Regions from separate parts of the Agrobacterium sp. LEGMi-208b genome, predicted to be linked through region 1. Evidence: predicted binding sites of a transcription regulator. Region 1 holds the regulator's gene; each other region holds the start of a gene.

Region 1 (10,314 bases):
AACGGCGGGCGCCATCATCGGCGGCGTCATGACGACGTCGCTGATCGGCGGGCTCTCGACGGCGGTCTATTCGGTCGAGCATTTCCAGCGTGTCACCACCTATGGACTTTTCGCCAATCTGGCCGCCATGCCGCTGATGTCGCTCATCGTCATGCCCTTCGGCCTTGTCGCCATGCTGTTGATGCCCTTCGGGCTCGACGCGCCATTCCTGAAGGTCATGGGTTACGGCATGGCCCTCGTCATCGAGGTTGCGCAGGAGGTGGCGTCCTGGGGAGGAAGTGCGGCAACGGGACGACCCCATGACTGGTTTCTGGGTCTCGCTTCGGCTGGTTTTCTGCTGCTGACATTGCTGCGCAGCCGGCTTGCGCTTCTCGGCATGCCGTTTCTGTTCCTCGCCTTTGGCCTGTCGGCCGCCGCGGCCTATCGCAACCCGCCTGATCTGCTCGTTCATGAGGATGGCGAGCTGGTGGCGCTGCTGGCGGACGGCAAAGTCTACACGACAAAAGCTCAGCCGCAGGGTTTCGTTTATGGTCAGTGGCAAAGGGCGCTGCTTTTGCCGGAACAGCCTGTGCCGCCGGTCTTTCTCAAGAGCGAGACCACGACAACCAAAGTGGCTTTGACCACGAAGGCGAAGCTCGATCCGAAAGAGATGAGCGCTGTCGCCCGGCGGATGACGGTGGCCCTTAGAGACGCCGAAGCCGGTGTTTTTACCTGCAGCAAAGGCATATGGTGCGCAGCGCGCGCGGGAAGCGGCGAATGGATCATCGTTCTGGAAGACGGCCGCTTTGCTGGAAAGGCCTGCGATATCGCCGATATCGTTATAGTCTCTCGCAGAACCTCCTTCTCCCAATGCCGCTCGGGCGCGCTCCTGTTGAACCGCGATATTTTGCGGCGGCTCGGTTCGCTGGAGCTGGACTTCGCAGACAGCGATCAGGCAGGGGTGGTCGGCAGGTTGGGCGCCGCAATCGCCCGAATGGACAGGCCCTGGAGCGAACATCGCTATTACGACTGGAAAAGCGGCCGCTTTGAACACGACCTGCCTGATGCCGTGACCCGGTTGCTGGCGGCATCGCAATAAAGTGCCGCCAGCATGGATCGTCAGGCCTTGATGCGCAAATCCGCGGTCATATCGCCGATCCCGCCGATTTCCTCTTCATGCGCCGCGTCGCGCCATGTCTCCTTCAGTCCGGCCTCGTACCATTCGCGCATGGCGGGAAGGGCAAGCAGCCGGTCGCAATAGGCTTTTGCCGCGGGCGAAAGTTCCGCCCCATAGGTCTGGAAACGAAAGGCCACCGGGCAGAAGAAGGCATCGACCGCCGTGAATTTCTGGCCCGCAAGATAAGGCCCGCCAAATTTCGCGAGACCTTCGCTCCACAGCGCATCGATGCGCTTTATATCGGCCGCAAGCCCGGCATCGCCACCCTTCGGTTTTACGCGAATGCCGACCGACATGGGGTAGAGATTGCGCAGCGAGGAAAAACCCGCATGCATTTCGCTCGCCGCCGAACGAGACCAGGCCCTTGCCTGCTTGTCGCTCGCCCAGACGCCCTGGTGTCTTTCCGCCAGATATTCGGCGATCGACAACGATTCCCAAACCGTCACGCCCTCATCGACAAGGCAGGGCACCTTGCCGGTCGGGGAAAAGGTAGAGAAGGAAACGCCTTCGCCGAAGGGAACGAGTTTTTCATCGAAGGCGATGCCGAGCGTGCGCATCAATATCCAGGGCCGCAGCGACCATGAGGAATAGTTCTTGTTGGCGATATAAAGATCGTACATGGCGTGCTCCCCGATATGACGCGCATTTCTATAACGGCGGATGGGCCTTGGAATATCGCAAATAATCCATGGCTCCCATAAGCCGCATTGATAAATGGGAAGGTGAGGGCAGGGAGAAGGACCGACATCCACGTCACCGCCCGGAGACCGACAGCGGAACACTCCGCGAAGAGACTGATAACCTGCATACCTGCTTAACGAAACGAAGGATGCCCATTGTCCATGGTCTCAACCAGCTCCCATTTTGCCGCAGCCTGCACCACAACGAAAACATCTGGCATGAAGCCGGAACCACCCTTCACGACAAAAGACGCGCCGATCCTCTGGATGATCTCTCTTTACCTCTGCAAAGCCGCATCGTTCCAGCGGGCAAACCGCGATGTTTCAAAGGGAGCGTCATCTTTCCGATGACGCTCACAGCGAAAAAAGGCCGCCAATTAATGATAACGGCGGATCAGCCCAACCAGCTTACCCTGGATCTTCACCCGGTCTGGTCCGAAAATACGGGTCTCATAGGCGGGATTGGCCGCTTCCAGAGCGATGGAGGCTCCCTTGCGGCGGAAACGCTTCAGGGTCGCTTCTTCATCATCCACCAGCGCCACGACGATATCGCCCGGATTGGCCGTATTGCCGTTGCGGATGATGACGGTATCGCCATCAAAAATGCCGGCCTCGATCATCGAGTCGCCCTTGACCTCAAGTGCGTAATGCTCGCCTGAACCCAGCATGTCGACCGGCACGGCCACATCATGTGTGTTGTTCTGGATGGCGGAAATCGGCACACCGGCGGCGATGCGGCCCATGACCGGCACGGTGACGGCGCCGCCGAGATCATTGGCTGGCGCCTTGGGGGCGGGGGCCGGTTCCGGCGTCTTCGGCTTGCCGAGGCTGCCCTCGATGACGCTCGGCGAAAAGCCGCGCTGCGGCCTCGCACCCGGCGTGTAGGCCTCCGGCAATTTGATCACTTCCAGCGCCCGCGCCCTGTTAGGTAGCCGGCGAATAAAGCCGCGCTCCTCGAGTGCGGTGATCAGCCGGTGGATGCCGGATTTGGAGGCAAGATCGAGTGCGTCCTTCATTTCATCGAAGGAGGGCGGCACGCCGGACTCTTTCATTCTTTCATGAATGAAGAGAAGCAATTCCTGCTGTTTGCGCGTGAGCATGAGGAAAACACCCTTGAGAATCGTCGTTGAAGTCGCGAAACAAATACAGAACGAACACTATATGTTCCATATGTGTTCCGCAATCCCCTAAAATTTCGTGAAGCCGCTATCTGTTGTTTTGATGATTTGCCTGAAAGCGCACAATTGTGCTTTTCTGCGGTCCGGACTGTTCGGCATGGTCCTGCCGGACTTGACAAGCAGGAAGCACGACAATGACGAAGCCCCACCGTGTCGACCACCTCGTTCTGCCCGTGAAGGTCCTTACGCTTGCCGCAGATCGCCTTGCGAGCCTTGGATTCACGGTCGCGCCCACCGCTCTCCACCCCTTCGGCACCCAGAATGCCTGCGTTTTTTTCTCAGACGGCACCTATCTGGAGCCCCTAGCAATTGCTGAGCCGGATAAGTATATCGCCTCAATCGGCAGGGGAGATGTGTTCACCGCAAGGGACCATGCCTTCCGCAATCATGCCGGAGAGGAGGGGTTTTCCGCTCTTGTCGCCGCGACGGAGGACGCTTTGGCCGATCATGGCAGATTCGTTGCCTCCGGTTTTTCGGCGGGCGAAGTCTTCGAATTTTCACGTCCGGTCAAGATGCCGGACGGTTCGCAAAGCGAGGCGGCCTTTCGGCTCGCCTTTGCGGCAAGTGGGCCGGCGGCGGATTTCTTCCTGTTTAGTTGTGAGCGGCTGCAGGCCCTGCCGGGTGACCGCGTGGCGCTGGAGCGGCATGCCAACGGCACTACCGGGCTATGCGAGATCGTGCTGTCTTACGGCGGTGATGTGGATTCGCCCCGGCTGATCGAAACGGTTTTTGGCTGTGCCGGCACGCTGTCTGCGGATGGTGATGTGGTTTTCGCAACCGGCAATGCACGCATAAGACTAACCGGAAAACCGGCCTTCGGCGATGAACCCGTAAATGCCCCCGTGAACGCCAATAAGTGGAGCGGCGGCGGATTGCACGGCGCGGGCATCGTCTTTTCCGTTGACGATCTTGCCGTGACAGAAGCGGTGCTTACTGCTAATGGCGTCTCCAGCGCAGAAGCGGACGGCCGTCTGGTGGTGTCCGCAGCACCCGGTCAGGGCGTTGCCTTCGCCTTCGAGGAAAAATGATGAGCGTTACGAACAATCTCAAAGTCACCGCCGGCGACGGCGCCAATTCGGTTTCCTTTTCCAATACAGAGCGATTTTCCCTGATCGCCGGCCCCTGCCAGATGGAAAGCCGGGAACATGCCTTCATGATCGCTGGCGTTCTGAAGGAGCTTTGCGACAAGCTGGGGATCGGGCTCGTTTATAAGTCGTCCTTCGACAAGGCGAACCGTACTTCGCTTTCCGGCAAGCGCGGCATCGGCCTTGAGAGCGCCATGCAGGTTTTCGCCGATCTCAAGAAGGAATTCGGCTTTCCTGTTCTGACCGACATTCACACCGAAGAACAGTGCGCCATCGTTTCCGAAGTGGTGGATGTGCTGCAGATCCCGGCCTTTCTCAGCCGCCAGACCGATCTTCTCGTCGCCGCCGCGAAAACCGGCCGCGTCATCAATGTCAAGAAGGGCCAGTTCCTCGCCCCCTGGGACATGAAAAACGTGCTGGCCAAGCTGAATGAGAGCGGCAATCCGAATGTGCTTCTGTGCGAGCGCGGCGCCTCCTTCGGTTACAACACGCTTGTTTCCGACATGCGCTCCTTGCCGATCATGGCTTCGCTCGGTGCGCCTGTTGTCTTTGACGCCACGCATTCGGTTCAGCAGCCGGGCGGGCAGGGCGGCTCAACGGGCGGCCAGCGCGAATTCGTCGAGACTCTGGCGCGGGCGGCGGTTGCTGTCGGCGTCGCAGGCCTCTTCATCGAAACCCATGAGGACCCGGACAATGCACCGTCCGATGGCCCCAACATGGTGCATCTGAAGGACATGCCGAAGCTGCTGGAAAAGCTGCTTGCTTTCGACGCCATCACCAAAGCCTGAGGGGCGGGGGCGCTACGGCGGGCACGGTCCGTGCCAATCGATTTTAATGGCGGGCGGGCCGTTTCTGCCGCCCGCCGTCATTGTAATTTCTTCGCCATCGTCTAAGACAGGCGACGGAAAATATCTGTTCCATTCCCAAGGGAGAGACCATGACTGCCATTACCGATATCATCGCGCGCGAAATCCTCGACAGCCGCGGCAACCCGACCGTTGAAGTCGATGTCTATCTCGAAGACGGCTCCATGGGCCGTGCGGCCGTTCCGTCCGGCGCCTCCACCGGCGCGCATGAAGCGGTTGAGCTGCGCGATGGCGGCAAGCGTTATCTCGGCAAGGGCGTGGAAAAGGCGGTAGAAGCCGTCAATACGGAAATCTTCGACGCCATCGGCGGTTTCGATGCCGAAAACCAGATCCAGATCGACCAGACGATGATCGCGCTTGACGGCACGCCGAACAAGTCGCGCATCGGCGCCAACGCCATCCTTGGCGTCTCGCTTGCCGTCGCCAAGGCTGCGGCTGAAGCGTCCGGCCTGCCGCTTTACCGTTATGTCGGTGGCCCTAACGCGCATCTGCTGCCGGTTCCCATGATGAACATCATCAATGGCGGCGCCCATGCCGATAACCCCATCGACTTCCAGGAATTCATGATCCTGCCGGTTGGCGCGGAAAACATCCGCGAAGCCGTGCGTATGGGTTCGGAAGTGTTCCACACGCTGAAAAAAGAACTGTCCGCTCAGGGTCACAACACCAATGTCGGTGACGAAGGCGGTTTTGCCCCCGGTCTCGAAAGCGCACCGGCAGCACTCGATTTCATCATGAAGTCGATCGAAAAGGCTGGTTATCGTCCGGGCGAAGACATGTATGTCGGCCTCGACTGTGCATCGACGGAATTCTTCAAGAATGGCAAATACGTTCTCGAAGGCGAAGGCCGCACGCTGGAATCCGGCGCGATGGCTGAATATCTGGCCGAACTCGTTGCCAAATATCCGATCATCTCCATCGAAGACGGCATGGCTGAAGACGACTGGGACGGCTGGAAGGCGCTCACCGATCTGATTGGCAACAAGTGCCAGCTGGTCGGCGACGATCTTTTCGTCACCAACTCGGCGCGTCTTCGTGACGGCATCAAGATGGGCGTTGCCAACTCCATCCTCGTCAAGGTCAACCAGATCGGTTCGCTGTCCGAGACGCTGGATGCGGTCGAAACTGCGCACAAGGCCGGTTACACCGCCGTCATGTCGCACCGTTCGGGCGAAACGGAAGATTCCACCATTGCCGATCTCGCCGTTGCCACGAACTGCGGTCAGATCAAGACCGGTTCGCTTGCCCGTTCCGACCGGCTCGCAAAGTACAACCAGCTGATCCGCATCGAGGAAATGCTGGGCCCGCAGGCTGCTTACGCCGGTCGTTCGATCCTGCGCGGGTAATTCGCCCGGATTCCGCGATGTCTTCCGCCAGCTTGGTGGGCTCGTTTGAGGGGCGATGGATACCATCCTCGCTCCGTCACCCCGGACTTGATCCGGGGTCCAGCGCGATCAAGTCCTTGATCGCGAGAGACTCCTCTCACGGCGCAGACGCGCCGTGGCTGGATGCCGGATCAAGTCCGGCATGACGAGATTTATCTGACATCGCCGCCTTTTTCAGCCCGCCCTCCGGCGGGCTTTTTCATGCCCACTTGCCGATTGCAATTTAAGGTCAACGGATAGTTAAACAATCCGGCTTAGTCTTGAGACTCAAAGGTTATGCGTTTTAAGGCTTCTCTCCGGCATGTGGACCAGACATCATAAAAAAAGACGATTCGGCCGTTTGATCGTTCCGGCCATCACGATCGCTTTTCTTTCCTATTTCGGTTATCATTCCATCCATGGCGACTTCGGCCTGCAGGCGACGGAGCGGCTGGAGCGGCAGCGTATTACCCGGACGGCTGAGCTTGCCAAGCTGACGCAGGCGCGCGTGGCGCTGGAGCGGCAGGTGGAATTGCTGAGCGACGGTTCGCTTGAGCGCGACATGATCGACGAGATTTCCCGCTACCAGCTGAATATGTCCCGCACGGATGAAATCGTCATCATGAACACATATTTCTAATTAACCGAAATCAGGTTAATTTAACATTTTTGATTTATTCACAGCATCTTAGCGTGAATATGTGCCATGCGTTTAAAGCATTGCTGCATGGCATTTTCTTGCATATGGTACGCGCCACTCTATCCATTCAAACGGCAACTCAGGGAGGGATGAATGGCGCCGCGAAAACCAGCGACCGTATCCGGCCGCAAGACCACGGCAAAGTCCGCAACCGAATTCACCGGCAAGAACAGCCCGGACTTCTCGAAGGACGAAGAGCTTCACGCTTACCGCGAAATGCTTTTGATCCGCCGTTTCGAAGAAAAGGCAGGCCAGCTTTACGGCATGGGCTTCATCGGTGGTTTCTGTCACCTCTACATCGGCCAGGAAGCCGTCGTTGTCGGCATGCAGATGTCGCAGAAGGAAGGCGATCAGGTTATCACCGCTTACCGCGACCACGGCCACATGCTCGCCTTGGGCATGAGCGCGCGTGGCGTCATGGCCGAGTTGACAGGCCGCAAGGGCGGCCTGTCGAAGGGCAAGGGCGGCTCCATGCACATGTTCTCCAAGGAGAAGCATTTTTACGGCGGCCACGGCATCGTTGGCGCGCAGGTTTCGCTTGGAACCGGTCTCGCCTTCGCCAACAAATATCGCGGCAACGACAATGTCTCCGTGACCTATTTCGGTGACGGCGCGGCCAACCAGGGCCAGGTCTACGAGAGCTTCAACATGGCTGCTCTCTGGAAACTGCCGATCATCTATATCGTCGAGAACAACCGTTACGCCATGGGCACTTCGACCGCCCGCGCCACCGCCCAGTCGAACTATTCGCTGCGCGGCCAGTCCTTCGGCATCCCCGGCGTTCAGGTGGACGGCATGGATGTGCGCGCCGTCAAGGCCGCCGCCGACCAGGCGCTGGAACATTGCCGTTCCGGCAAAGGCCCGATCATCCTGGAAATGCTGACCTACCGTTACCGTGGTCACTCCATGTCGGACCCGGCGAAATACCGCTCCAAGGACGAAGTGCAGAAGATGCGCTCCGAACATGACCCGATCGAGCAGGTCAAGGCACGGCTTCTGGACCATGGCTGGGCAAGCGAAGACGAATTGAAGGCCATCGACAAGGATGTCCGTGATATCGTCGCCGATAGCGCCGACTTCGCCCAGAACGACCCCGAGCCGGATGTCTCCGAGCTCTACACCGACATTCTGCTCTGATCGGGAAAGGGAAACCCATGCCTGTAGAAATTCTTATGCCCGCCCTTTCCCCGACCATGGAGGAAGGCACGCTTTCCAAATGGCTTAAAAAGGAAGGCGACAAGGTCACTTCCGGCGACGTGATTGCCGAGATCGAGACCGACAAGGCGACCATGGAAGTGGAAGCCGTGGACGAAGGCGTGATCGGCAAGCTGCTGATCGATGCCGGCACCGAAGGCGTCAAGGTCAATACGCCGATCGCCGTGCTCATTCAGGAAGGCGAAAGCGCCGACGACATTTCTTCCTCTGCCAAGAAGGAAGAGCCGAAGGCCGAAGCCGCAAATTCCGGTTCGGACGCCGCCGGCGGCAAGACCCGCGAAGCGACTGAGGAGCCGAGCGCTGACAAGGAAGCCGCAAAGGTTCCGGCCGCGCCGAAGATTGATGTCGCAGCCGATCCTGACATTCCTGAAGGCACGGAAATGGTGATGACGACGGTGCGTGAAGCACTGCGCGACGCCATGGCCGAAGAAATGCGCGCCGACGAAAAAGTTTTCGTCATGGGTGAAGAAGTCGCCGAATATCAGGGCGCCTACAAGATCACTCAAGGCCTGCTGCAGGAATTCGGCGAGCGCCGCGTCATCGACACCCCGATCACCGAGCATGGTTTTGCCGGTATCGGCGTCGGCGCTGCGATGACGGGCCTGCGCCCCATCGTCGAATTCATGACCTTCAACTTCGCCATGCAGGCGATCGACCAGATCGTCAACTCGGCGGCCAAGACGCTTTACATGTCGGGCGGCCAGATGGGCGCACCGATGGTGTTCCGTGGTCCGTCCGGTGCTGCTGCCCGCGTCGGCGCGCAGCATTCGCAATGTTATGCCGCATGGTACAGCCATATTCCGGGCCTCAAGGTCGTCATGCCTTACACGGCAGCCGATGCCAAGGGTCTGCTGAAAGCGGCTATCCGCGATCCGAATCCGGTCATTTTCCTGGAAAATGAAATTCTCTACGGTCAGAGCTTCGAAGTGCCGAAGCTCGATGATTTCGTGCTGCCGATCGGCAAGGCACGCATTCACCGCAAGGGCAAGGATGCGACCATCGTTTCCTTTGGCATCGGCATGACCTACGCGATCAAGGCGGTTGCGGAACTCGAAAAGCTCGGTATCGATGTCGAACTGATCGATCTGCGCACCATCCGCCCGATGGATCTGCCCACCGTCATCGAATCGGTCAAGAAGACCGGTCGTCTGGTGACCGTCGAGGAAGGTTTCCCGCAGTCATCGGTCGGTGACTTCATCGCCAACCAGGTCATGCGCGCCGCTTTCGATTATCTCGATGCGCCGATCCTGACGATCGCCGGCAAGGATGTTCCGATGCCTTACGCGGCAAACCTCGAAAAGCTGGCTCTGCCGAATGTTGACGAAGTCGTTCAGGCTGTCAAAACCGTCTGCTACAAATAAGGGGAGGTGATTTTGAGTAAAATAAAACAAATCCTCCCCGCAACTGAAAATTGGTATCGTGTTCTAGGTTCCAAAGGGTCTCCTCAGTTCGAGCGCGTCGTCTTTTGGGCTGTTATCAATGACGGTGAAGGCGATGTGATTGCCGGTGTCCCGCGTGAGTATATCGGCGTCATCGGCGCCGTGAGCGAATGGCTGAACGATGTCGCCGGATATATCGAGGTCTCGCCGTCGCAGCTGGATCGGCTGGCGGAACATCCTGAAGAGCTGGAACAATATAATCTCGTTTGGGGGGACTAGTCATGCCTATCAACATCACCATGCCTGCCCTTTCTCCGACGATGGAAGAGGGCAATCTGGCCAAGTGGCTGGTCAAGGAAGGCGACAAGGTCGCACCCGGTGACGTGATCGCCGAGATCGAGACCGACAAGGCGACCATGGAAGTGGAAGCCGTGGACGAGGGCACCGTTGCCAAGCTGGTCGTTCCTGCTGGTACCGAAGCCGTCAAGGTCAATGCTCTGATCGCAATCCTCGCCGCTGATGGCGAGGATGTCGCCGAAGCGGCAAAGGGCGGTGCTGCCGCCCCGGCCAAGGCCGAGGCGCCGAAGCAGGAAGTCAAGGCAGAAGCACCGAAACAAGAGGCTGCTCCGGCCAAGGCTGAGCAACCGGCTGCTGTGCAGGCTGCTGCTCCCACGCCGGCCCCGGTTGCAAA
Region 2 (10,314 bases), 1.1 Mb from region 1:
TGCAGCGTCCGAGGCGGAAACTTCGCCATTGGCGGCGGGAATGACCGAGATCATGTTCTCTCCGCCTTCACCGATCAGGATCACCGCCGTTCCCGTTGGGCCGGGTGCGGTTTTGACCAATGACAGATCGGTACCTGCATCGCGCAGCAAGGTCAGCGCCGGTGCGGCAAATGTGTCATCGCCCGCAGCGCCCGCCATCTTGACGGTGGCGCCTGCACGCCGCGCGGCCAGCGCCTGATTGGCGCCTTTGCCGCCGGCAGCCGTGGAGAAGGTCTCACCGGTCACGGTTTCACCGGGCTTGGGCAGGCGTTTGGCGGTGGCGACGAGGTCCATGTTGATGGAGCCGAAAACAGTAATCATGGGGCGCTGGGTCCGTATGAAATTTGAGCAAGGCGGCGACTTTGCCCGAGACGATCACTCGTCGTCAACTACCCGCAATTTTGCTGCACCGGCTCTGTTTTCCGCAAAGCGACGGGCCTGCTCGATTTCCCCATGCGGAGCCTCTTTTTCCGTCGGCGAGAAATCAAGTCCTTCGATCTTCTGGCCGCGCGCCAGCACCTTGTCGGAGGAGATCAGCATCATGTCGATGTCTTTCTGCGCCAGCCCGAAATGGGCCTGCAGCTTGCGCGTCCGGTCGTCCAGCCGCCGCACATCGTCCATGAGAAGGGCGACCTCGCCCTGAATGAGATGCGCCTGTTCACGCATGCGCTGGTCTTTCAAAACCGACTGGATGACCTGCACCGACAGCATCAGCAGCGATGGCGAAACGATGACGACGCGGGCGCGGTGGGCGCGCTGCACCAGATATTCGAAATGCTGATGAATATCGGCGAAGATCGACTCCGATGGCACAAAGATGAAGGCCGTATCCTGGGTCTCGCCGCGAATGAGGTACTTCTCCGCGACGTCGCGAATATGCACCTCCATATCGCGGCGGAACTGCTGCACGGCGGCGCGTTTGGTTTCCGGCGTCTCATCCGCCTTGATGGCGTTCCATGCCTCCAGCGGAAACTTGGCGTCGATGACGAGCGGCGGTGCATTGTTCGGCATTTTGATGGTGCAATCCGGCCGGTAGCCGTTGGAAAGCGTCGGTTGCAGCTGGAAGGCCCCGTGGGGAAGCGCATCGGCGATCAACGTTTCCATCCGCGCCTGTCCGAAAGCGCCACGCGTCTGTTTGTTGGAAAGGATGGCCTGCAGCCCGACCACGTCTTTCGCCAAATCCTGAATATTGCCCTGTGCGGCATCGATGACAGCCAGGCGTTCCTGCAGGCGGCTCAGATTCTCATGGGTCGACCGGGTCTGCTCCGTCAGCGTTTCGCCAAGGCGCTGTGACATGCCGTCAAGGCGCTGGTTCAGCGTCTGGCTCATCTCGGTCTGGCGGGTGCCAAGCGTTTCCGCCATGGCCGCGATCCGGCCATGCAATTCGGACTGTGTTTTCAGAAGATCGGAGATTTCACCGTCGGCTCCCGCTTTTTTTGCGCGGTTTGTCGTGACCAGCCATGTGATGACCAGACCGAAAACCAGAGCCGCGAGCAGCGCGCCGAAGCTGATATCGACGGAGCCCGCGCGGAGTGCGGGGGTAAGGAGAACGGAGAAATCTATGTTCATGATTAAATCTAGCAGATTTCCAATGATTCGGAAGATCAAAACAAGAACATTCCTGCGGCGGAAATGAGTCGAATGCGGTGGACAACGCAGGCCGTTTTCACCCTCGTGTTTTTTATTTCCTCGGCGCGAGAGATACGTTATGGGAAGCCATGACCATCAAACCGCTTATCATTTTGCCCGATCCCGTGCTGCGCCAGCAATCGAAACCCATCGAACAGGTGGATGCCGAGGTGCTGCGCCTTGCCGACGACATGCTCGAAACCATGTATGATGCGCCGGGTATCGGCCTCGCCGCCATTCAGATCGGCGTGCCGCGCCGCATGCTGGTGATCGACGTTGCGCGTGAAGGCGAGGAAAAGACCCCGATCGTCTTCATCAATCCCGAAATCCTCAAGGTGTCGGACGATGTCTCGACCTATGAGGAAGGTTGCCTCTCCATTCCCGATTATTATGCCGAGGTCGAGCGTCCCGCGTCGCTCACCGTGCAATATGTCGGCCGTGACGGCAAGCAGCAGACGGTCGAGGCGGATGGCCTGCTCGCAACCTGCCTGCAGCACGAGATCGATCACCTGAACGGCGTTCTCTTCATCGATCATATTTCGCGGCTGAAGCGCGACATGGTCATCAAGAAATTCACGAAAGCGGCCCGCGCAAAGATCTGATCCTTCCCCTTTGGGAGATGGAACGGAAAACAGGGCAGGGGGCGACGATGGCTCTTCGCATCATTTTTATGGGCACGCCGGATTTTTCCGTTCCCACCCTGCGTGCACTGGTGGAGGCGGGCCACGAGATCGTGGCCGTCTACACCCAGCCGCCGCGTCCCGGCGGCCGCCGTGGTCTCGATCTGCAGAAGTCACCGGTGCATCAGGCCGCCGAGCTTCTGGGCCTGCCTGTGCTGACGCCGGTGAACTTCAAGGCAGAGGAAGACCGCCAGCAATTCCGGGACTTCAATGCCGATGTCGCGGTTGTCGTGGCTTACGGTCTGCTGCTGCCGGAAGCGATCCTCAGCGGCACGCGCCTTGGCTGTTACAATGGTCACGCCTCCCTGCTGCCACGCTGGCGCGGTGCTGCACCCATCCAGCGGGCGATCATGGCCGGCGATGCCGAGACCGGCATGATGGTCATGAAAATGGAAAAGGGGCTCGATACCGGCCCCGTCGCGCTCACCGCCAAGATCGCAATCGGCGAGAATATGACGGCTGGCGAATTGCATGACAGCCTGATGCTGGCCGGCGCGCGGCTGATGCGGCAGGCGATGGACAAGCTGGAAGCCAGTGACCTGCCTCTCGTCACCCAGGCGGAAGAGGGCGTTCTCTACGCTGCAAAGATCGACAAGGGCGAAACCCGCATCGATTTTTCAAGGCCAGCGCAGGATGTGCACAATCACATTCGCGGCCTTTCGCCGTTTCCCGGCGCCTGGCTGGAGATGGATATCGGCGGCAAAGCCGAGCGCGTGAAGGTTCTGGCCTCCGAGCTGGCTGGCGGCATGGGAGAAGCGGGTGCGGCGCTGGATGATGCGCTCACCATTGCCTGCGGCAGCGATGCCGTGCGGCTCACCCGCTTGCAGAAGGCGGGCGGCAAGCCGATGTCGGCCGCCGATTTCGTGCGCGGTACGCCGATTCCGGCGACAACGAGGCTCGGCTGATGCCACGTTTCCGCATGACCGTCGAATATGACGGCACGCCCTATTACGGCTGGCAGAGACAGGAAAACGGCCCTTCGGTTCAGGGTGCTTTGGAAGCTGCTGTCCGGTCGTTGACGGGAGAGAGCGTTTCCATTCGCGGCGCCGGCCGCACCGATTCCGGCGTGCATGCCGTCGGGCAGGTCGTCCACGTCGATCTTTCCCGAGACTGGGAACCCTACAAGCTTCGTAACGCGCTCAATGCGCATCTCGCCATGGCCGGGGAGGCCGTGGCAGTGCTGGATACCGCTTCCGTGACCGAGGATTTCGACGCCCGGTTTTCCGCTCTTCGTCGGCACTACCTCTACCGCATCATCTGCCGCAAGGCTCGGCTGGCGCTGGAGCACAAGCGGGCATGGTGGGTGTCGAAGGACATGGATCATGAGCGCATGCATGAAGCCGCGCAGATGCTCGTCGGCCGGCATGATTTCACCACCTTCCGTTCCGTGCATTGTCAGGCGAAAAGCCCGGTGCGTACGCTCGACCGGCTGGATGTGACGCGCACCGGCGATCTCATCGAGATACGTGCGACCGCGCAGAGCTTCCTGCATAACCAGATCCGCTCTTTCGCGGGCACGCTGAAACTGGCGGGCGAAGGCACGATGACGCCGGAGGATGTGCGTGTCGCACTGGAGGCGCGGGATCGCAAGGCCTGCGGCCCTGTCGCGCCGCCGGACGGTCTTTATTTCATGCAGGTCGATTATCCCGACGTCATTCCGCCGCGTCGTCGGTACCCTGACGTCGATATGGCTGAGGATACAGACTGACCTTTAAAACCCAAGGCCGGTTCTCAGGCGGGGTAAACGCCGAGAAACCGCTGCAGCGCTTCCGACAGAAGCATGCCGGGCACCAGCAGCGTCATGACGATGGCCGAGACGAGCAGCGACTGGTCGCGGATGAAGAAGCGTACGATCCGCGAGAAGGCGAAGACCAGCGACAGAAGCAGCGCCAGCCACAGAATGGCGATCAGCCCCTGCAAGGGTGGCAGGAAGAATGCGATCAGTATCAGAACCGCATAGGCGTAGGAAAATGGCAGCGACAGCCAGTTCATGGTGGTGACGAGCGGCGCGAATTTTTCCCGTGCGCCGAAGGCAAAGAGCAGCATGCCGATCAACAGCAGCGGTACGATCCAGCAGATGGCCTCGACCATCGCCAGACGGAAGAAAAAGATGAAGCCCGTTCCGGTGCCGGGCGGATAGCTGGCGAGGAAGGCGGCGCGCAGCCACAGCCAGGAAACCAGCATGGCGGGCAGGCACCACAGCGCCGAATAGAAGGACCGCCACATGCCGCGCTCGGAGAGGTCCAGATAACGTGCGCCATTGTGGTCGCTAAGTAGCAGAAGCCACAGGCCCGTCAGATAGAGCCTTACTTCACTTGCCGTCGGCATGGGCGAACCAGCGTTCGATAAAGGTCTCGTAAATCCGCGTCAGCGTCTCCAGATCGGCAACCGCCACGCGTTCGTCGACCATATGCATGGTTTGTCCGACGAGGCCGAACTCCACCACCGGGCAATAATCCTTGATGAAACGCGCATCCGAGGTGCCGCCGGTGGTCGAAAGCTTGGGCTCCTTGCCGGTAACGGCCTCCACCGCGCCGGAAAGCGAGGAGATGAGCGCATTGTTGCGGGTCAGGAATACATGGGCCGGACGGTCCGCCCAGACGATGTCGTATTTCACCGGTGAACGGTCGGGGCGAAGCTCACCTTCGGCCGCGGCGGCATCGAGGCGGCGGATGATTTCCGCCCGAAGGCTTTCTGCAGTCCACGTATCGTTGAAACGGATGTTGAAGGAGGCCGTCGCCCGCGCCGGGATCACATTGGTGGCGGCATTGCCGGTATCGACGGTCGTCACTTCCAGGTTGGAAGGCTGGAAATTATCGGTGCCGTGATCGAAGGGCGGATGCATCAGCGCATGGGTGAGCTGCAACAAGCCGCGAATGGGGTTGTCGGCGAGATGCGGATAGGCGGCGTGTCCCTGCACGCCATGGACCGTGATGCGGCCGGAGAGTGACCCCCGGCGGCCGATCTTTATCATGTCGCCCAGCTGGTCGGGATTGGTCGGTTCGCCCACCACGCAGGCGTCCCACGTCTCGCCCTTGGCGGCTGCCCATTCCAGCAGCTTGGAGGTGCCGTTGATCGACGGGCCTTCCTCATCGCCTGTAATCAGGAAGGAGACGGAGCCCTGCGGCTTGCCGTGTTTTTCGATATGGCGGGCGATGGCGGCAACGAAACAGGCAATACCGCCCTTCATGTCCACCGCACCGCGACCGTACATTTCGCCGCCGGCGATTTCGGCCGCAAAGGGCGGATGGCTCCAGGCGGCCTCGTCGCCAACGGGAACAACATCCGTATGGCCCGCAAACATCAGATGCGGACCCTCGGTGCCGAGCCGGGCATAGAGATTTTCCACGTCAGGCGTTTCCGCCTCGCTCGCCACCATCCTGTCCACCCGGAAGCCAAGCGGCGAAAGCAGGGTATCGAGCAGGGAAAGCGCGCCGCCTTCCGCAGGCGTCACCGAAGGGCAACGGATGAGGGCGGCGAGATTGGCAACGGGATCGGTCGTGGTCATGGTATCAGCTTTTATCAGTCGCGCAGAAGCTCGTTGATGCCGGTCTTGGAGCGGGTCTTTTCATCGACGCGCTTGACGATCACGGCGCAATAAAGGCTCGGGCCGGGTTCGCCGTTCGGGAAAGGCTTGCCCGGCATGGTGCCGGCAACGACGACGGAATAGGGCGGTACTTCGCCATAGGTGATCTCGCCGGTGGCGCGGTCGACGATCTTGGTCGACTTGCCGATGAACACGCCCATGCCGAGAACCGCGCCTTCGCGCACGATGCAGCCTTCAACAACTTCCGAACGGGCGCCGATGAAGCAATTATCCTCGATGATGGTCGGGCCGGCCTGCAGCGGCTCCAGAACGCCGCCGATGCCGACGCCGCCCGAAAGATGCACGTTCTTGCCGATCTGCGCGCAGGAGCCGACGGTCGCCCAGGTATCGACCATCGTGCCTTCATCGACATAGGCACCGAGATTGACGAAGGAGGGCATCAGGACCACGTTCTTGGCAACATAGGCGGAGCGGCGCACGACGGCATTAGGCACGGCGCGGAAACCGGCGGCCCGGAACTGGTTTTCACCCCAGTTTTCAAACTTCGACGGCACCTTGTCCCACCAGGTGGATTCGCCCGGTCCGCCGGTCACGATCTCCATATCGTTCAGGCGGAAGGACAGAAGCACGGCCTTTTTCAGCCACTGGTTCACCTTCCAGTTCCCGTCAGCCTGCTTTTCGGCCACGCGTGCCTTGCCGCTATCGAGAAATTGAAGAGATGTGTCCACGGCGTCGCGAACCTCGCCCTTCGTCGATACGTTCACACCATCGCGGTTGTCGAAGGCGGTTTCGATGATGGTTTCGAGGGAGGTGAGATCCGTAAGGCTCATGGAAAATTCCTTAAAGTCGCGTGGTGTTCGTGGTCACGGATGGTGCCGCGCCGCTGGAAGGCTTTGGTCATTTGATCTAAGGGAGTGTTGGAAAGGCGTCAATGTGATTTGGGTGATTTGGCGCGTCAGACGAAAGGCATGGAAATGACACGACTGAAAAACGGCAAGTTGCGGCGCAAGGACGGGGTATGGGATCCGTTGAAGCGCAGTGCCGTCGACAAGCAGCAGGCCGAGGTCGTTCAAAAAACACCACAGTCGGATTCCTCATCCTATCGCCTCGCCTATGTGGACATGGATTTCCTCTGCCGCGAGGAACTGCGCCCCGTCAGGCTTCAATTGGAACTTCTGAAGACGGAAATGGCGCTGACCGAGCGCGGCATCAAATCCACCGTCGTCATGTTCGGCGGCGCCCGCATTCCCGAGCCGGGCGGCGAAGCCTGGGCGGCGCGCAACGAGACGCAGAAGCGCAATCTCGAGCAATCCTCGGTCTATTACGACGAGGCGCGCAAGTTCGCCCGTCTCTGCACCGACTATGCCGCGAAATCCGATCACCTCGAATATGTCGTGGTCACCGGCGGTGGTCCCGGTGTCATGGAAGCGGGCAATCGCGGCGCTGCCGATGCCGGCGGCCCCTCTATCGGCCTCAACATCGTTCTTCCGCACGAGCAGGCGCCGAACCCCTATGTGACGCCGGAGCTGAGCTTCAACTTCCACTATTTCGCCATTCGCAAGATGCATTTCCTGATGCGGGCGAAGGCCGTGGTGATCTTCCCCGGCGGTTTCGGCACGCTGGATGAATTGTTCGAAGCGCTGACCCTGATCCAGACGAAACGCATGGAGCCCATTCCGCTCATCCTGTTCGGTGAGAAATTCTGGCGATCGGTGATCAACTTCGAATTCTTGGCGGATTTCGGCACCATCGCACCTGAAGATATGAATCTTCTGCACTTCGCCGAAACGGCCGACGATGCATGGAAAATCATCTCGGCCCATTACGAACACTGATTATGCTTGGCGCGGCGATGTAATTTTAGGGCTTAATTAGCAAAGATCTTCTAGTTTTGCCCCGTCGCGCTGCAGCGCACTGTCCCGTGAGGACAGGCCTCCATGACGGAGATTTCTCATCCGTTGACGTCAGCCTTTTCGGGCGGGCGATTTGATCGAGGCCAAAATGTTCAATTTCCAAGTGAAGTCGCTTGCGACCAAGCTGATCCTTGTAACCGGCTGCGCCATCACCACGGTTCTTGTTGCATCGAATTCCTTTCTGATTTCCCAGACCAGCGAGCGCGTCCATTCGCTGACCATGGAGCAGGCCAATACCGAAGCGCGCGCCATCGCCAACGTCATCGCTGCCGATGTGGGTGAACTGGGCAGCGCCGCGCGCTCCATGGCCGGTGTCATCGGCCGCGCGCATCAGGCGAAATCGATGGATCGCCCCGGCATCGTCAACATCCTCAAGGCCAATGTCGAGCAGAATGCCTTTGCTTTCGGAAGCTGGTTCTGCGAGCAGCTTGGCCTTTTTGATGGGCAGAGCAAGGAGATTGCGGGCAGGCTGGATCTCGGCACCAATGAAAACGGCGCGTTTGCGCCCTATTGGTCGAAGACCCAGAAGGGCGATATCCAGTTTTCAACCTTCAATAACGACTATGCGGCGGAATGGTATGCCCTTGCGGCAAAGACCGGCAAGGGCGCCATTACCCAGCCCTATCTCGCCGAAGGCACGGAAGTGCCCACCACCATGACCTCGCTTGCCTATCCGGTCATGTCGGATGGCAAGATGATCGGCGTGGCGGGTGTGGATATATCGCTCGCCTCGCTGTCGCAGAAGCTGCAGGCGCTGCATCCTTTCGAGACCGGCCGCGTGACGCTCGTTTCGCAGGGCGGGCAATGGCTGGTGCCGCCGACGCCGGAACAGAACATGAAAGCCTATGACGGAGACGGTGCGAGCACCGTTCAGGCGGCGATCACGTCAGGCAAGCAGGGCCTCATCGAAAATCTCGGCCTTGACACGGATGCGCCCTTTAACCGTCTCGTCTATCCCTTCGCCGTTCCGGGTCTCAACGCGACCTGGGTGGTGCTGGTGGATATTCCCCATCAGGCCCTGAACGCACCGGTTCAGGAACAGACCTACATGATGATCATCGGCGCGATCGTCATTCTCGCCGCCGTCATCACTGCGCTTTATTTCGCCGTGCGTTATTTCGTCGGCAATCCCCTTGCCTCGCTGGTCTCCGATGTCAGGACGCTGAGTGACGGTCGCTACGACGTACCGGTTTCCGGACAGGAACGCCGGGATGAGACGGGCGCCGTGGCTACCGCGCTGGAAGGGTTCCGCGCGAAGCTTGCCGGCATTCGCGAGATGGAGGCAGAAGCCGCCGCCCAGCGTGGCCATGCGGAAACGGAGCGCCAGCGATCCGAATTCGAGCGCAATGAAAACAGCCGCATGCAGCAGCACATTGTCGGCGCGCTTGGTACTGGCCTCAACGCGCTTTCGCAGGGTAACCTCACCTACCGTATCGAGGACGAATTCCCCGGCGAATATAAAAAGCTGCGTGAGGACTTCAACGCGGCGCTCGCCAGCCTCGAGGAAACCGTTTCCACGGTCAACACAACCGTCGTCAGCATCGGCAACGGCACGGGCGAGATCACCCGCGCCGCCAGTGATCTTTCGCACCGCACGGAACAGCAGGCCGCGAGCCTCGAAGAAACCGCCGCCGCGCTCAACGAGCTTACCGCGCAGGTCAATTCCAGCGCGGAAAACGCCGCAGAGGCGGCTGGAGCCGTCAGCCATGCCTGCGACGACGCCGGCAAGTCGGGTGAAGTCGTGCAGCAGGCCGTGAACTCCATGCAGGGCATCGCGCAATCCTCGGCCGAAATCTCCCGTATTATCGGCGTGATCGACGAGATCGCCTTCCAGACCAACCTTCTGGCGCTGAATGCGGGCGTTGAAGCCGCCCGTGCGGGTGATGCGGGCAAGGGCTTTGCCGTCGTCGCACAGGAAGTTCGCGAACTGGCGCAACGCTCCGCCACCGCCGCCAAGGAGATCAAGGGTCTTATCAACACCTCGGCCACGCAGGTGGGCGAGGGCGTCCAGCTGGTCGGCAAGGCCGGTGAGACGATGAAAAAGATCGCCGATCAGGTTCTGCAGATCAACCAGTTGATACGGCAGATTTCCGCTTCCGCCAGCGAACAGGCGGTCGGCCTGAAGGAGATCAATTCCGCCGTGACGCAGATGGATCAGGTCACCCAGCAGAATGCGGCGATGGTGGAAGAAACGACGGCGGCCAGCGTGACGCTGAACAGCGAGGCCGAAACGCTGAAATCGCTCGTTGCCGGTTTCTCGGTTTCCGGCGGCCATTCCAGCCAGCAATTGCGCGCCACGGCGGCGGCGATGCGCGCACCCGCCGCTCCGGTGCAGACGCACGCGCCTGCACATGCCGTTACCCCCCGCGCACGCCCGAGAACCAGCGGCGCAAACGCGCTGGCGCAGGATGACTGGACGGAATTCTGACAAACCCTTCCGGCTTCAAATAAAAGGGCCGCTGGCGATACCAGCGGCCCTTTTCGTATCCGCACTCCGTTACAGACG
Region 3 (10,314 bases), 1.1 Mb from region 1:
TTCGTCGAGACCTATGAAAAGGTTCTGACGCAGAAAGGTGGTTTCACCGGTCAGATCACCGGTCTCAACATGGTGATCAACTCGCTGATCCTCGGCATTGGTTTTGCCGTCGGCAAGATCGTCCTGTCGATGACGGCGGCCTATGCGATCGTCTATTTCCGCTTCCGCTTTGCCACACTCGCCTTCTGGATCATTTTTACGACGCTGCTCCTGCCGCTCGAAGTGCGCATCATGCCCTCCTACGAGGTGATGAGCAAACTTGGCTTGTTGAACTCCTATACCGGCTTGATCGTGCCGCTTCTGGCGTCTGCAACGGGCACCTTCTATTTTCGGCAGTTCTTCAAATCCATTCCGGAAGAATTGCTGGAGGCTGCCCGCATCGACGGGGCAGGGCCGTTCAAATTCTTCATCGACGTGATCATCCCGCTCTCACGCACCATGATGGCGGCGATCTTCATCATCATGTTCGTGTATGGCTGGAACCAGTATCTCTGGCCCATGCTGATGACGACGGATGAGAGCTTCTTCACCCTGATGCGCGGCATCAAGTCGATCCTGCAGGTCTGGGTCGGTTCGCAAATTCCCGATTATAACGAAGCTTTCGCGCTTGCCGTTCTGGCCATGCTGCCGCCGGTGCTGATCGTCGTGATTTTCCAGCGCTGGTTCATCAAGGGCCTCACCGAGAGCGATAAATAAGGAGACCGAAATGGCCGCGATAGAAATCAGTCAGGTCTGCAAGGATTATCATGGCGGCGTGCGCGCCGTGCATCACGTCGATATCGACATCAGGGACGGCGAGTTCATCGTTCTCGTCGGCCCTTCCGGGTGCGGCAAGTCCACGCTTCTGCGCATGGTGGCCGGACTGGAAGACATATCCGAAGGGACGGTGAAAATCGGCGACCGGGTGGTCAATCAGGCCGACCCCGCTGACCGCGATATCGCCATGGTGTTCCAGAATTATGCGCTTTATCCGCATATGTCGGTGCGCCAGAATCTGGAATACGGGTTGAAGAACCGCAAGACGCCAAAGACGGAGATCGATGCGCGTGTGGCTGAAGCCGCCCGCATGCTGCAGCTTGAACCCTATCTGGACCGCAAGCCGCGCGCGCTTTCCGGCGGTCAGCGGCAGCGTGTCGCCATGGGCCGCGCCATCGTGCGCAAACCGGCGGCCTTTCTGTTCGATGAACCCTTGTCCAACCTCGATGCGAAGCTGCGCGTGTCCATGCGCGGCGAGATCAAGCGTCTGCAGAAGCGCCTTGGGACCACGTCGATCTACGTTACCCACGATCAGCTGGAGGCCATGACGCTGGCCGATCGTCTGGTGGTGCTGAACGGCGGCCGTATCGAGCAGATCGGCGCGCCGCTCGATGTCTATCACACGCCCGCCTCCACCTTCGTTGCGAGCTTCATCGGCTCTCCCGCCATGAACCTGCTGAATGGCGAATTGCATGGTGACAGCCTCGCGATTGGTCCGTCGCTGTTTGGGCTGAATGGTTTTGCGCCTGCCTCCGGGACGGTGACGGTAGGCATGCGCGCGGAAGATTTCCGCCTCGCTGCGGCAGGTGAGCAGGGTTTCACGCTCCGCGTCGATTATATCGAGGAGCTGGGTTCACAGCGCCTGGTGCACGGGGCGATCGGCGACCAGACCTTGACGGTGGCTTTCCCGCCGGATGTCGACGTTCCCGCCGTGCTCTCGGTCACGATCGCGCCGGAAAAGCTGCACTTCTTTTCCAGCGAAACCGGCAAGCGTATTGCCGGCAAGACGGAACAGGTTGGCGCGCAGTCCGCTCAGTTGGCGACGGCCTGAGCGCATCGCAGAAATCGGCGCGATGACTAAAATTGCGCCGATTGTCAAAACCGCTTTGTTACGATCCTGATGATAGAAGACCTCCAATATTTCACGGGGGTTTTCTAATATGTCCTTCAAAATGATGTTTGCCGCCGCGGCAACCATGGCTATCCGCACGGTACCGATTTTGCCGGCCTATCTGCGCCGGTCAAAAGACGAGGCCGTCGTCAGCGCCTCCTGCACCGATCTGCGGCTTCAGCCGGCCCCCATTAATCCGGACTGGATCATTTCCGGCAACCCCCAGGCGCGCGCGGCGGATCATTCCCGAAGCGGCGACCGCGCTTCCAGCACCGCCATGTGGGATTGCACGGCAGGTGAGTTTCGCTGGTTCTTCGGCTGGGATGAAACCGTCTATATTCTCGAAGGCGAAGTGCATGTAACGGCGGAAGATGGTTCGATCAGCATCCTTCGGGTCGGCGATGTCGCTTATTTTCCAGCGGGAACATGGGCCACCTGGCGGGTGGATGACTATGTCCGCAAGGTCGCTTTCATGCGCCGTCCGTTCCCCAAGGCGCTGGCTCTGGCCTACCGCGTCAAGAACAAGCTGTTTGCCGGCCGTTCCTATAAGCTGGCGGCCTGAACCGATAAAACATTCCGGTTGGCGGGGCCTGCACGGCTCCGTCCATGGAATTGTGAAGGTTCAATAAAACTCACACAAACCACCGCTTGCAGCAGTTGCCTTTGAATGGTCGCTGCCCTACATCTTCAGGGTTTTCTGCAGCATTTACGGGTTTCTCCCGGTCCTGCAGGAAACTTGAAAAGGCGAGGCAATGGGCATGGCGGGCCGGAAAGCGTCCGCATGCTGCAAGAGGAACATGCGCATGGCGAAGATCAAGAACGTCGCGATCCAGATGGATCATGTCTCCGGTATCAATATCGCCGGCGACTCCACCTTCGCCATGAGCCTTGAGGCGCAGGCACGCGGATACCGGCTGTTCCATTATACGCCCGAACGCCTTTCCATGCGCGATGGCAAGATTTACGCCACTGTCGAACAGATGGAGCTGCGCGACATCAAGGGCGACCATTTCTCCCTGTCCGAACCGGAGCGCGTCGATCTCTCCACGATGGATGTCATCCATCTGCGTCAGGATCCGCCCTTCGACATGGCTTACATTACCTCCACCCATTTGCTGGAACGCATTCATCCGAAAACGCTTGTCGTCAACGATCCCGCCTGGGTGCGCAATTCGCCCGAGAAGATTTTCGTCACCGAATTCGCCGATCTGATGCCGAAGACGCTGATTACCAAGGACGTGGCCGAAATCGCCCGCTTCCGCAACGAAATGGGCGATATCATCCTCAAGCCGCTTTATGGCAATGGCGGCGCGGGCGTCTTCCATTCCGCGCGCGACGACCGCAATTTCTCCTCGCTGCTGGAAATGTTCGGCCAGATGTTCCGCGAGCCTTACATCGCCCAGCAATATCTGCCTGACGTCCGCAAGGGCGACAAGCGCATCCTGCTCGTGGATGGCGAGCCGGTCGGCGCAATCAACCGTGTACCGGCGGAAAACGACGCCCGCTCCAACATGCATGCCGGCGGCCGGCCGGAACCGACGGAACTGACGGCGCGCGAGAAAGAAATCTGCCGCCGCATCGGTCCGGCATTGCGCGAACGCGGTTTCCTGTTCGTCGGCATCGATGTGATCGGCGACTATATGACGGAAATCAACGTCACCTCGCCGACGGGCATTCGCGAAGTGCGGAAATTCGGCGGCGCCGATGTCGCAAGCCTGTTGTGGGACGCGATAGAGAAAAAGCGCGAAGCCCAGGATTTCTGACGCGGCCTTTCGCCGATCCAGCTTTGTTCCGCGAGCACAACTAGATACAACTAAAATACATCGCCAGCGAGAAATTGTTCGCTGGATGTTCTTGTTTTATTCTTTGCGCTGTGGCACGTTGCTTGCGGGTGGCCGCCGGAGCATGAAGCTCCTGTTGGCGCGGCCGGTTTGCGGGGGCAGGCCATGGTGGCAAAGGTCAATACGGTTGCATTTCAGGGCATAGAGGGCGTGCCCGTCGAAGTGCAGGTCATGGTCGCACCGGGAAAGGTGGGCATCCAGATTGTCGGCCTGCCGGATAAGGCGGTGGCCGAAAGCCGGGAGCGGGTACAGGCTGCCCTGCACGCCTCGGGTCTGGCCTTGCCGGCAAAAAAAGTCACCGTCAATCTTGCTCCTGCCGATTTACCCAAGGAAGGATCGCATTTTGATCTTCCCATTGCACTTGGCCTCATGGCCGCTTTGGGGGCGATACCGGCAGAAATGCTGGGACGTTATGTGGTTCTCGGTGAACTCAATCTTGATGGCACCATTGGTATGGTTTCGGGCGCCTTGCCGGCGGCGATCGGCGCCAATGCGCTCGGCAAGGGGCTGATCTGCCCGGCTGAAAGCGGACCTGAAGCGGCCTGGGCCGGAGCCGGTATCGATATTCTCGCTCCGCGCAGCCTGATTGCGCTTGCCAATCATTTTCGCGGCACCCAGCTTCTGTCGCGCCCCACACCCGCCATCCGCGCCAATCCGGTCAATCTGCCGGATTTGGCTGACATCAAAGGACAGGAGAGTGCCCGGCGTGCGCTGGAGGTGGCAGCGGCCGGCGGCCATAATCTGCTCATGGTCGGTCCGCCCGGCTCTGGCAAATCCATGCTCGCAGCCCGCCTGCCTTCCATCCTGCCGCCACTGGAGGCGGCGGAACTTTTGGAAGTGTCGATGGTTCATTCCATCGCCGGCCAATTGTCCGGCGGCAAGCTGTCGGACCGCAGGCCGTTCCGCACCCCGCACCATTCCGCCACCATGGCGGCGCTGATCGGAGGGGGGCTCCGCGCCAAACCGGGTGAGGCCTCGCTTGCCCATCACGGTGTTCTTTTTCTGGATGAGTTCCCGGAATTTTCGCCGCCGGTGCTGGATGCGCTTCGCCAGCCGCTTGAAACGGGTGAATGCATCATTGCGCGGGCCAATCATCGCGTCAGCTATCCGGCGGAAATCCAGCTTGTTGCGGCCATGAACCCCTGCCGTTGCGGCATGGCGGGAGAGCCGGGTTTCACCTGCGCTCGAGGCCAGCGGTGCGTGACCGATTATCAGGCCCGCATTTCCGGACCGCTGCTGGACCGTATTGATATCCGCATCGACGTGCCCGCTGTTTCCGCAGCCGATCTCATTCGCCCCGTCGCGGCCGAGCCGAGTGCAGTGGTGGCCGCCCGTGTCGCCCGGGCACGCCTTACACAGCAGGAGCGTTACACGGCGGCGGGATTTGCCGCCATTCGCACGAATGCCCGCTGCACAACCACATTGATCGAAAAATATGCCGAACCGGATGCGTCCGGGCTGCAATTGCTGCGCGATGCGGCCGAGCGGCTGAAGTTTTCCGCCCGGGGTTATCATCGCATACTCAAGGTTGCCCGTACCCTGGCCGATCTGGATGGCAAGCAGACGGTCGGCCGCATCCATGTGGCGGAGGCCGTATCCTATCGTATCGCCGGCGAAAGGCTGACAGCGGCGGCGTAGACCATATCCGGCTGTGTGCACTTGGAAAGAAAGTACGTGCCGCATGCGATTTGGCGCAAAGCGAGCAAAGCTATTTCAAAGGCTTGTGATGCATGTGCGGCATGCCAGCCATCGTAAAACCGACATGCCGCCGGCTAGGCCGGCGGCGTATCAAATAGTCGTTTATTGCTTTACAACTGCGTAGAGCAGAGGGCGTCGTTAAAGCCCAAGACCTTCGAAAAGCGCCGTCGAAAGGTAGCGTTCCGCAAAGGAAGGAATGATGACGACGATGTTCTTGCCGGCATTTTCCTCACGCGCACCGACCTTGATCGCGGCCGCCAGCGCCGCGCCTGAGGAGATGCCGACCGGCACGCCTTCCAGCCGTGCTGCCAGACGCGCGGTTTCGAAAGCCTCGTCATTGGTCACGGTGACGATCTCGTCATAGATACCGGTATCGAGGATGGCGGGCGCAAAACCGGCGCCGATGCCCTGAATCTTGTGCGGGCCGGGGTTGCCGCCGGAAAGCACCGGGCTGTCGGCGGGCTCGACCGCAATGACCTTCACCTCGGGTTTGCGGGATTTCAGCACCTGACCCGTGCCGGTAATCGTGCCGCCGGTGCCGATACCGGAGACGAGAATATCGACCGTGCCTTCAGTGTCGTTCCAGATTTCTTCCGCCGTCGTCTTGCGGTGGATATCGGGATTGGCGGGGTTTTCGAACTGCTGCGGGATGATGGCGTCAGGCAGGGTCTCGGCCAGTTCCTGCGCCTTGGCGATCGCACCCTTCATGCCCTTCGGGCCTTCGGTCAACACCAGTTCGGCGCCCAGGAGGGCCAGCATTTTCCGGCGTTCAACCGACATGGTTTCAGGCATGGTCAGGATCAGCTTGTAACCCTTCGCAGCGGCGGCGAAGGCAAGCGCAATGCCCGTGTTGCCGGAGGTCGGCTCCACCAGCGTGGTCTTGCCGGGGGTGATCTTGCCCTGTGTTTCCAGCGCTTCGATCATGGCGACGCCGATGCGGTCCTTCACGGAAGCGATGGGATTGAAAAATTCGAGCTTGGCGAGAAGGTTGGCCTTCACGCCCTTCTCCTTCGCCAGCTTGTCGAGCCGCACGATCGGCGTGTCGCCGATTGTTTCCGTAATCGAGGAATAGACGCGTCCGCGTCCGGGCTTTCTGGCTTCGGGCATGATGTTCTCCTGTGTAAAGACCGCAAGATTTGAGCGGCAGAATAGGAGCAATAGCTTTCGCAAGCTAGCGAACGTTCGTCCTAATATCTCTGAATTGCAGGAATAATTTCACGATAAATCGCGCAAATGCACGAATTTGTTTTACGTGCTGCGGATGGCGATCATGGTCGCCGTTCCAGCCAGAATACCCGCCGCGGTGCGGTTGAGGATCGTCAAGGCGCTTGGCCTTTTCAGAAGGTTACGCGCCTTGGCCGCAAGCAGGATGTAAGGCAGGAGAACCGCCATCAGCACGACGAAGGTGAGGGCGAGAAGTGTCGCATATTCCGAAGGACCGATCATGCGGATATCGATCAGCGTCGGCACCAGCGCCACATAAAACAGCATGGTTTTCGGATTGCCGAGTGTGATCAGCAAGCCGGACAGAAAGGACATGGGCATGCTGGTGCTTTTCTTGGCCTTCAGCTCCTGTGGCAGCAGGCCGGCGGTCCAAAGCTTCCAGGCAATATAAAGGAGATAGGCCGCGCCCGCGAATTTCAGGACCATGAAGGCTTCCTGAAAGGTCTGCGCGACGAAGGCCAACCCCAATATCACTGCGGTCAGGTAGATCATGTCGCCCAGCACCAGCCCGAGACCCATGAAGAAGGTTTCCCGGAAGCCCGAACCCAGCGCCCGCGCCACGATCGCCGTCATGCCGGGACCGGGAATGGCGGCGGCGATGAAGAGGGCTGTGGCATAGGCGAAAAGGGTCGTCAGCGTCATGATGGTGTTTCCCGGAAAATCCGCTCAATCCATAGCGAAATTGCCCGGCAAAGACAATCAGTCCACTCGCCCGTCCTGCCGGAACGGCAAGACATGGAACGCCCTGAAAAAGCGGAACGAGGGTCGCGCAGCGTGGCGGGCAAGCGGCGTCGCTAAACGCCTGTCGAGCCGAAGCCGCCGGCACCCCGTGCCGTTTCGGAGGTCTCCGTCACCTCGCTCACAATAACCTGGGTTACCGGCGCAATCACCATCTGCGCAATGCGCATGCCGCGTTCGATGACAAAAACCTCCTGACCCAGATTGGCGAGGATAACTTTCACTTCGCCGCGATAATCGCTGTCTACCGTACCGGGGGAATTGAGGCAGGTGATGCCGTTCTTGATGGCGAGGCCGGAGCGAGGGCGGATTTGTGCTTCGTACCCCTGCGGAACCTCGAAGATGAACCCGGTCGGAACCAGCGCGCGTTCGCCCGGTTGCAGGGTCAAGGGTTCACCGGCAGGCACGGCCGCACGCAGGTCCATGCCGGCGGCGCCACGGGTTTCGTAGGACGGCAATTCGAGGTCTGCGCCATTGGCGAGGCGGACGAGCCGGAGAGGGGGACGATTGTCGTTTTGAAGGGTCATACGGCATTAGTTTGCCGAGATCGCGGCAAGGTCAATTGCAAATGCGGGCCTGAAACGCTAGATAGCCCGCAATTCCACAGGATTTGTCAGATGGCCGAAACACTTGCCGAGGCGGTCTCCCGCCGCCGCACCTTTGCTATTATCGCGCACCCGGACGCGGGTAAGACCACGCTTACCGAAAAACTGCTGCTGTTCGGCGGAGCGATCCAGCTTGCCGGTGAGGTGAAGGCGAAGAAGGATCGTATCCAGACCCGCTCGGACTGGATGAAGATCGAGCGCGAGCGCGGCATTTCGGTCGTCACCTCGGTCATGACCTTCGAATATAACGACCGTGTCTTCAACATTCTCGATACGCCCGGCCACGAAGATTTCGCCGACGATACCTACCGCACCCTGACGGCGGTGGATGCGGCGATCATGGTCATCGATGCCGCCAAGGGTATCGAGCCGCGTACGCTGAAGCTCTTCGAAGTTTGCCGCATGCGCGATATTCCGATCATCACCTTCATCAACAAGATGGACCGCGAAAGCCGCGATCCCTTCGAGATTCTGGATGAGGTGGAAGAGAAGCTGGCGCTCGATACCGCGCCGATCACCTGGCCGGTCGGCCGGGCAAAGACGTTCTGCGGCGCCTATAATCTTGCCGACAGCACCTTCCGTGGCGTCGATACGCAGGTGGAAGCCATGCCGGTCAACGGTCCGCAGGCGGTTGCAGATCGTTTGCCGGAAAATGAGCGCCAGCTTTTTGTCGAGGAAACGGAGCTTGCGCTGGAAGCCTGCCGCCCCTTTGACCGCCAGGCCTTTCTCGAAGGTCATATGACACCGGTGTTCTTCGGTTCGGCGCTGCGCAATTTCGGCGTGCGTGACCTCATCAATGCGCTTGGCGATTTCGCCCCGCCGCCGCGCGATCAGGTGGCCGATACCCGCACCGTCCATGCGGCCGAAGAAAAAATGACGGCCTTCGTCTTCAAGATTCAGGCCAATATGGACCCGAACCATCGTGACCGCATCGCTTTCGCCCGCATCTGCTCCGGCAAGCTGGAGCGTGGCATGAAGGCGCGGCTTGCCCGCACCGGCAAACAGATGGGGCTTACCGCGCCGCAGTTCTTCTTCGCCTCGCAGCGCCAGCTGGCTGACACCGCCTTTGCGGGCGACGTGGTGGGCATCCCGAACCATGGCACGCTGCGCATCGGCGATACGCTGACCGAGGGTGAAAACCTCGTCTTCCAGGGTGTACCGAACTTCTCGCCGGAAATCCTGCGCCGCGTGCGGCTGGAAGACGCCATGAAGGCGAAAAAGCTGAAGGAAGCCCTGCAACAGATGGCGGAAGAGGGCGTCGTGCAGCTCTTTTCGCCGGAAGACGGCTCGCCGGCCATTGTCGGCGTTGTCGGCGCGCTGCAGCTCGATGTGTTGAAGGAGCGTCTGATGGGCGAATATGGCCTGCCGGTCTCCTTTGAAATGTCACGCTTTTCCGTCTGCCGCTGGATTTCCTCCGATCAGCCGGCGGAAATGGAAAAGTTCCTCAACGTCAAGCGTGGCGATATCGCCCGCGATCTGGATGGCGATCCGGTGTTTCTGGCGCAGGATGCGTTTTCGCTGCGTTATGAATCCGAGCGTTTCCCGGCCATCAAGATGGTCGCGATCAAGGAATATCACGTCGCCAAGGCGGCGTGATTGCACTTTGAATGCCAAGGGCTTAGTTTCCCGGTGAAACGGGAAACTGGTCCGGCATCATGACGCTTTCAGGCAAACATATTCTCCTCATCATCTCCGGCGGTATCGCGGCCTATAAGAGCCTCGACCTCATCCGCAGGCTGAAAGAGCGCGGCGCGAAGGTGACGCCTGTGATGACCAAGGGCGCGCAGGAATTCGTCACTCCGCTTGCTGTCGGGGCTCTGTCCGCGACCCATGTTTTCACCGAGCTCTTTTCCCGCCAGGATGAGCAGGATGTTGGCCATATCAGGCTGGCGCGCGACTGTGATCTCGTTCTGGTGGCACCCGCCACCGCCGATCTGATGGCGAAGATGGCGCATGGCCTCGCCGATGATCTCGCCTCAACGGTCCTTCTTGCGACCGACCGCAAGGTACTCGTCGCACCGGCGATGAACCCCAAGATGTGGTCGGCAAAACCGACGCTGCGCAATGTCGACAGGCTGAAAGAAGACGGTGTGGTTTTTGTCGGCCCGATGGCGGGTGAGATGGCGGAAAAAGGCGAGACCGGTCTCGGTCGCATGGCGGAGCCTTTGCAGATCGTTGAAGCCGTCGAGGCGCTGCTGGAAAGCGGCCCGAAGCCGTTGCGGGGCAGAACGGCAATCGTTACCTCCGGTCCCACGCATGAGCCGATCGATCCCGTGCGCTATATCGCCAACCGCTCTTCCGGCAAGCAGGGCCATGCCATTGCGGCGGCTCTCGCAGCGCT

Evidence for each region. Region 1 encodes LexA, which represses DNA repair genes until DNA is damaged. Its sites were predicted from a motif close to TGTTCNNNNTGTGTTCNG; they were not measured.
Region 2: AC5YUO_RS06150 (DNA recombination protein RmuC) is a predicted target of LexA. The motif match lies at 1,640-1,657, and genes of this name have one in related genera.
Region 3: AC5YUO_RS06415 (YifB family Mg chelatase-like AAA ATPase) is a predicted target of LexA. The motif match lies at 3,717-3,734, and genes of this name have one in related genera.

What each region holds. Positions count from the first base shown of each region.
Region 1 covers NZ_CM183445.1:156,730-167,043, reverse strand. The annotation lists gene AC5YUO_RS00845 (ComEC/Rec2 family competence protein) at 1-1,078, shown strand, start outside; gene AC5YUO_RS00840 (glutathione S-transferase family protein) at 1,099-1,776, opposite strand; gene lexA (transcriptional repressor LexA) at 2,214-2,936, opposite strand; gene AC5YUO_RS00830 (VOC family protein) at 3,149-4,042, shown strand; gene kdsA (3-deoxy-8-phosphooctulonate synthase) at 4,042-4,887, shown strand; gene eno (phosphopyruvate hydratase) at 5,037-6,311, shown strand; gene AC5YUO_RS00815 (FtsB family cell division protein) at 6,652-6,969, shown strand; gene pdhA (pyruvate dehydrogenase (acetyl-transferring) E1 component subunit alpha) at 7,123-8,166, shown strand; gene AC5YUO_RS00805 (pyruvate dehydrogenase complex E1 component subunit beta) at 8,184-9,605, shown strand; gene AC5YUO_RS00800 (hypothetical protein) at 9,618-9,902, shown strand; gene AC5YUO_RS00795 (pyruvate dehydrogenase complex dihydrolipoamide acetyltransferase) at 9,905-10,314, shown strand, end outside.
Region 2 covers NZ_CM183445.1:1,229,745-1,240,058, reverse strand. The annotation lists gene AC5YUO_RS06155 (ribokinase) at 1-360, opposite strand, end outside; gene AC5YUO_RS06150 (DNA recombination protein RmuC) at 415-1,608, opposite strand; gene def (peptide deformylase) at 1,758-2,270, shown strand; gene fmt (methionyl-tRNA formyltransferase) at 2,318-3,253, shown strand; gene truA (tRNA pseudouridine(38-40) synthase TruA) at 3,253-4,056, shown strand; gene AC5YUO_RS06130 (hypothetical protein) at 4,080-4,676, opposite strand; gene dapE (succinyl-diaminopimelate desuccinylase) at 4,660-5,856, opposite strand; gene dapD (2,3,4,5-tetrahydropyridine-2,6-dicarboxylate N-succinyltransferase) at 5,871-6,725, opposite strand; gene AC5YUO_RS06115 (LOG family protein) at 6,864-7,730, shown strand; gene AC5YUO_RS06110 (methyl-accepting chemotaxis protein) at 7,897-10,236, shown strand; gene AC5YUO_RS06105 (nucleoside hydrolase) at 10,306-10,314, opposite strand, start outside.
Region 3 covers NZ_CM183445.1:1,289,035-1,299,348, reverse strand. The annotation lists gene ugpE (sn-glycerol-3-phosphate ABC transporter permease UgpE) at 1-696, shown strand, start outside; gene AC5YUO_RS06430 (sn-glycerol-3-phosphate import ATP-binding protein UgpC) at 707-1,807, shown strand; gene AC5YUO_RS06425 (cupin domain-containing protein) at 1,917-2,429, shown strand; gene gshB (glutathione synthase) at 2,671-3,630, shown strand; gene AC5YUO_RS06415 (YifB family Mg chelatase-like AAA ATPase) at 3,814-5,346, shown strand; gene cysK (cysteine synthase A) at 5,545-6,513, opposite strand; gene AC5YUO_RS06405 (LysE family translocator) at 6,655-7,272, opposite strand; gene dut (dUTP diphosphatase) at 7,425-7,895, opposite strand; gene AC5YUO_RS06395 (peptide chain release factor 3) at 7,986-9,569, shown strand; gene coaBC (bifunctional phosphopantothenoylcysteine decarboxylase/phosphopantothenate--cysteine ligase CoaBC) at 9,629-10,314, shown strand, end outside.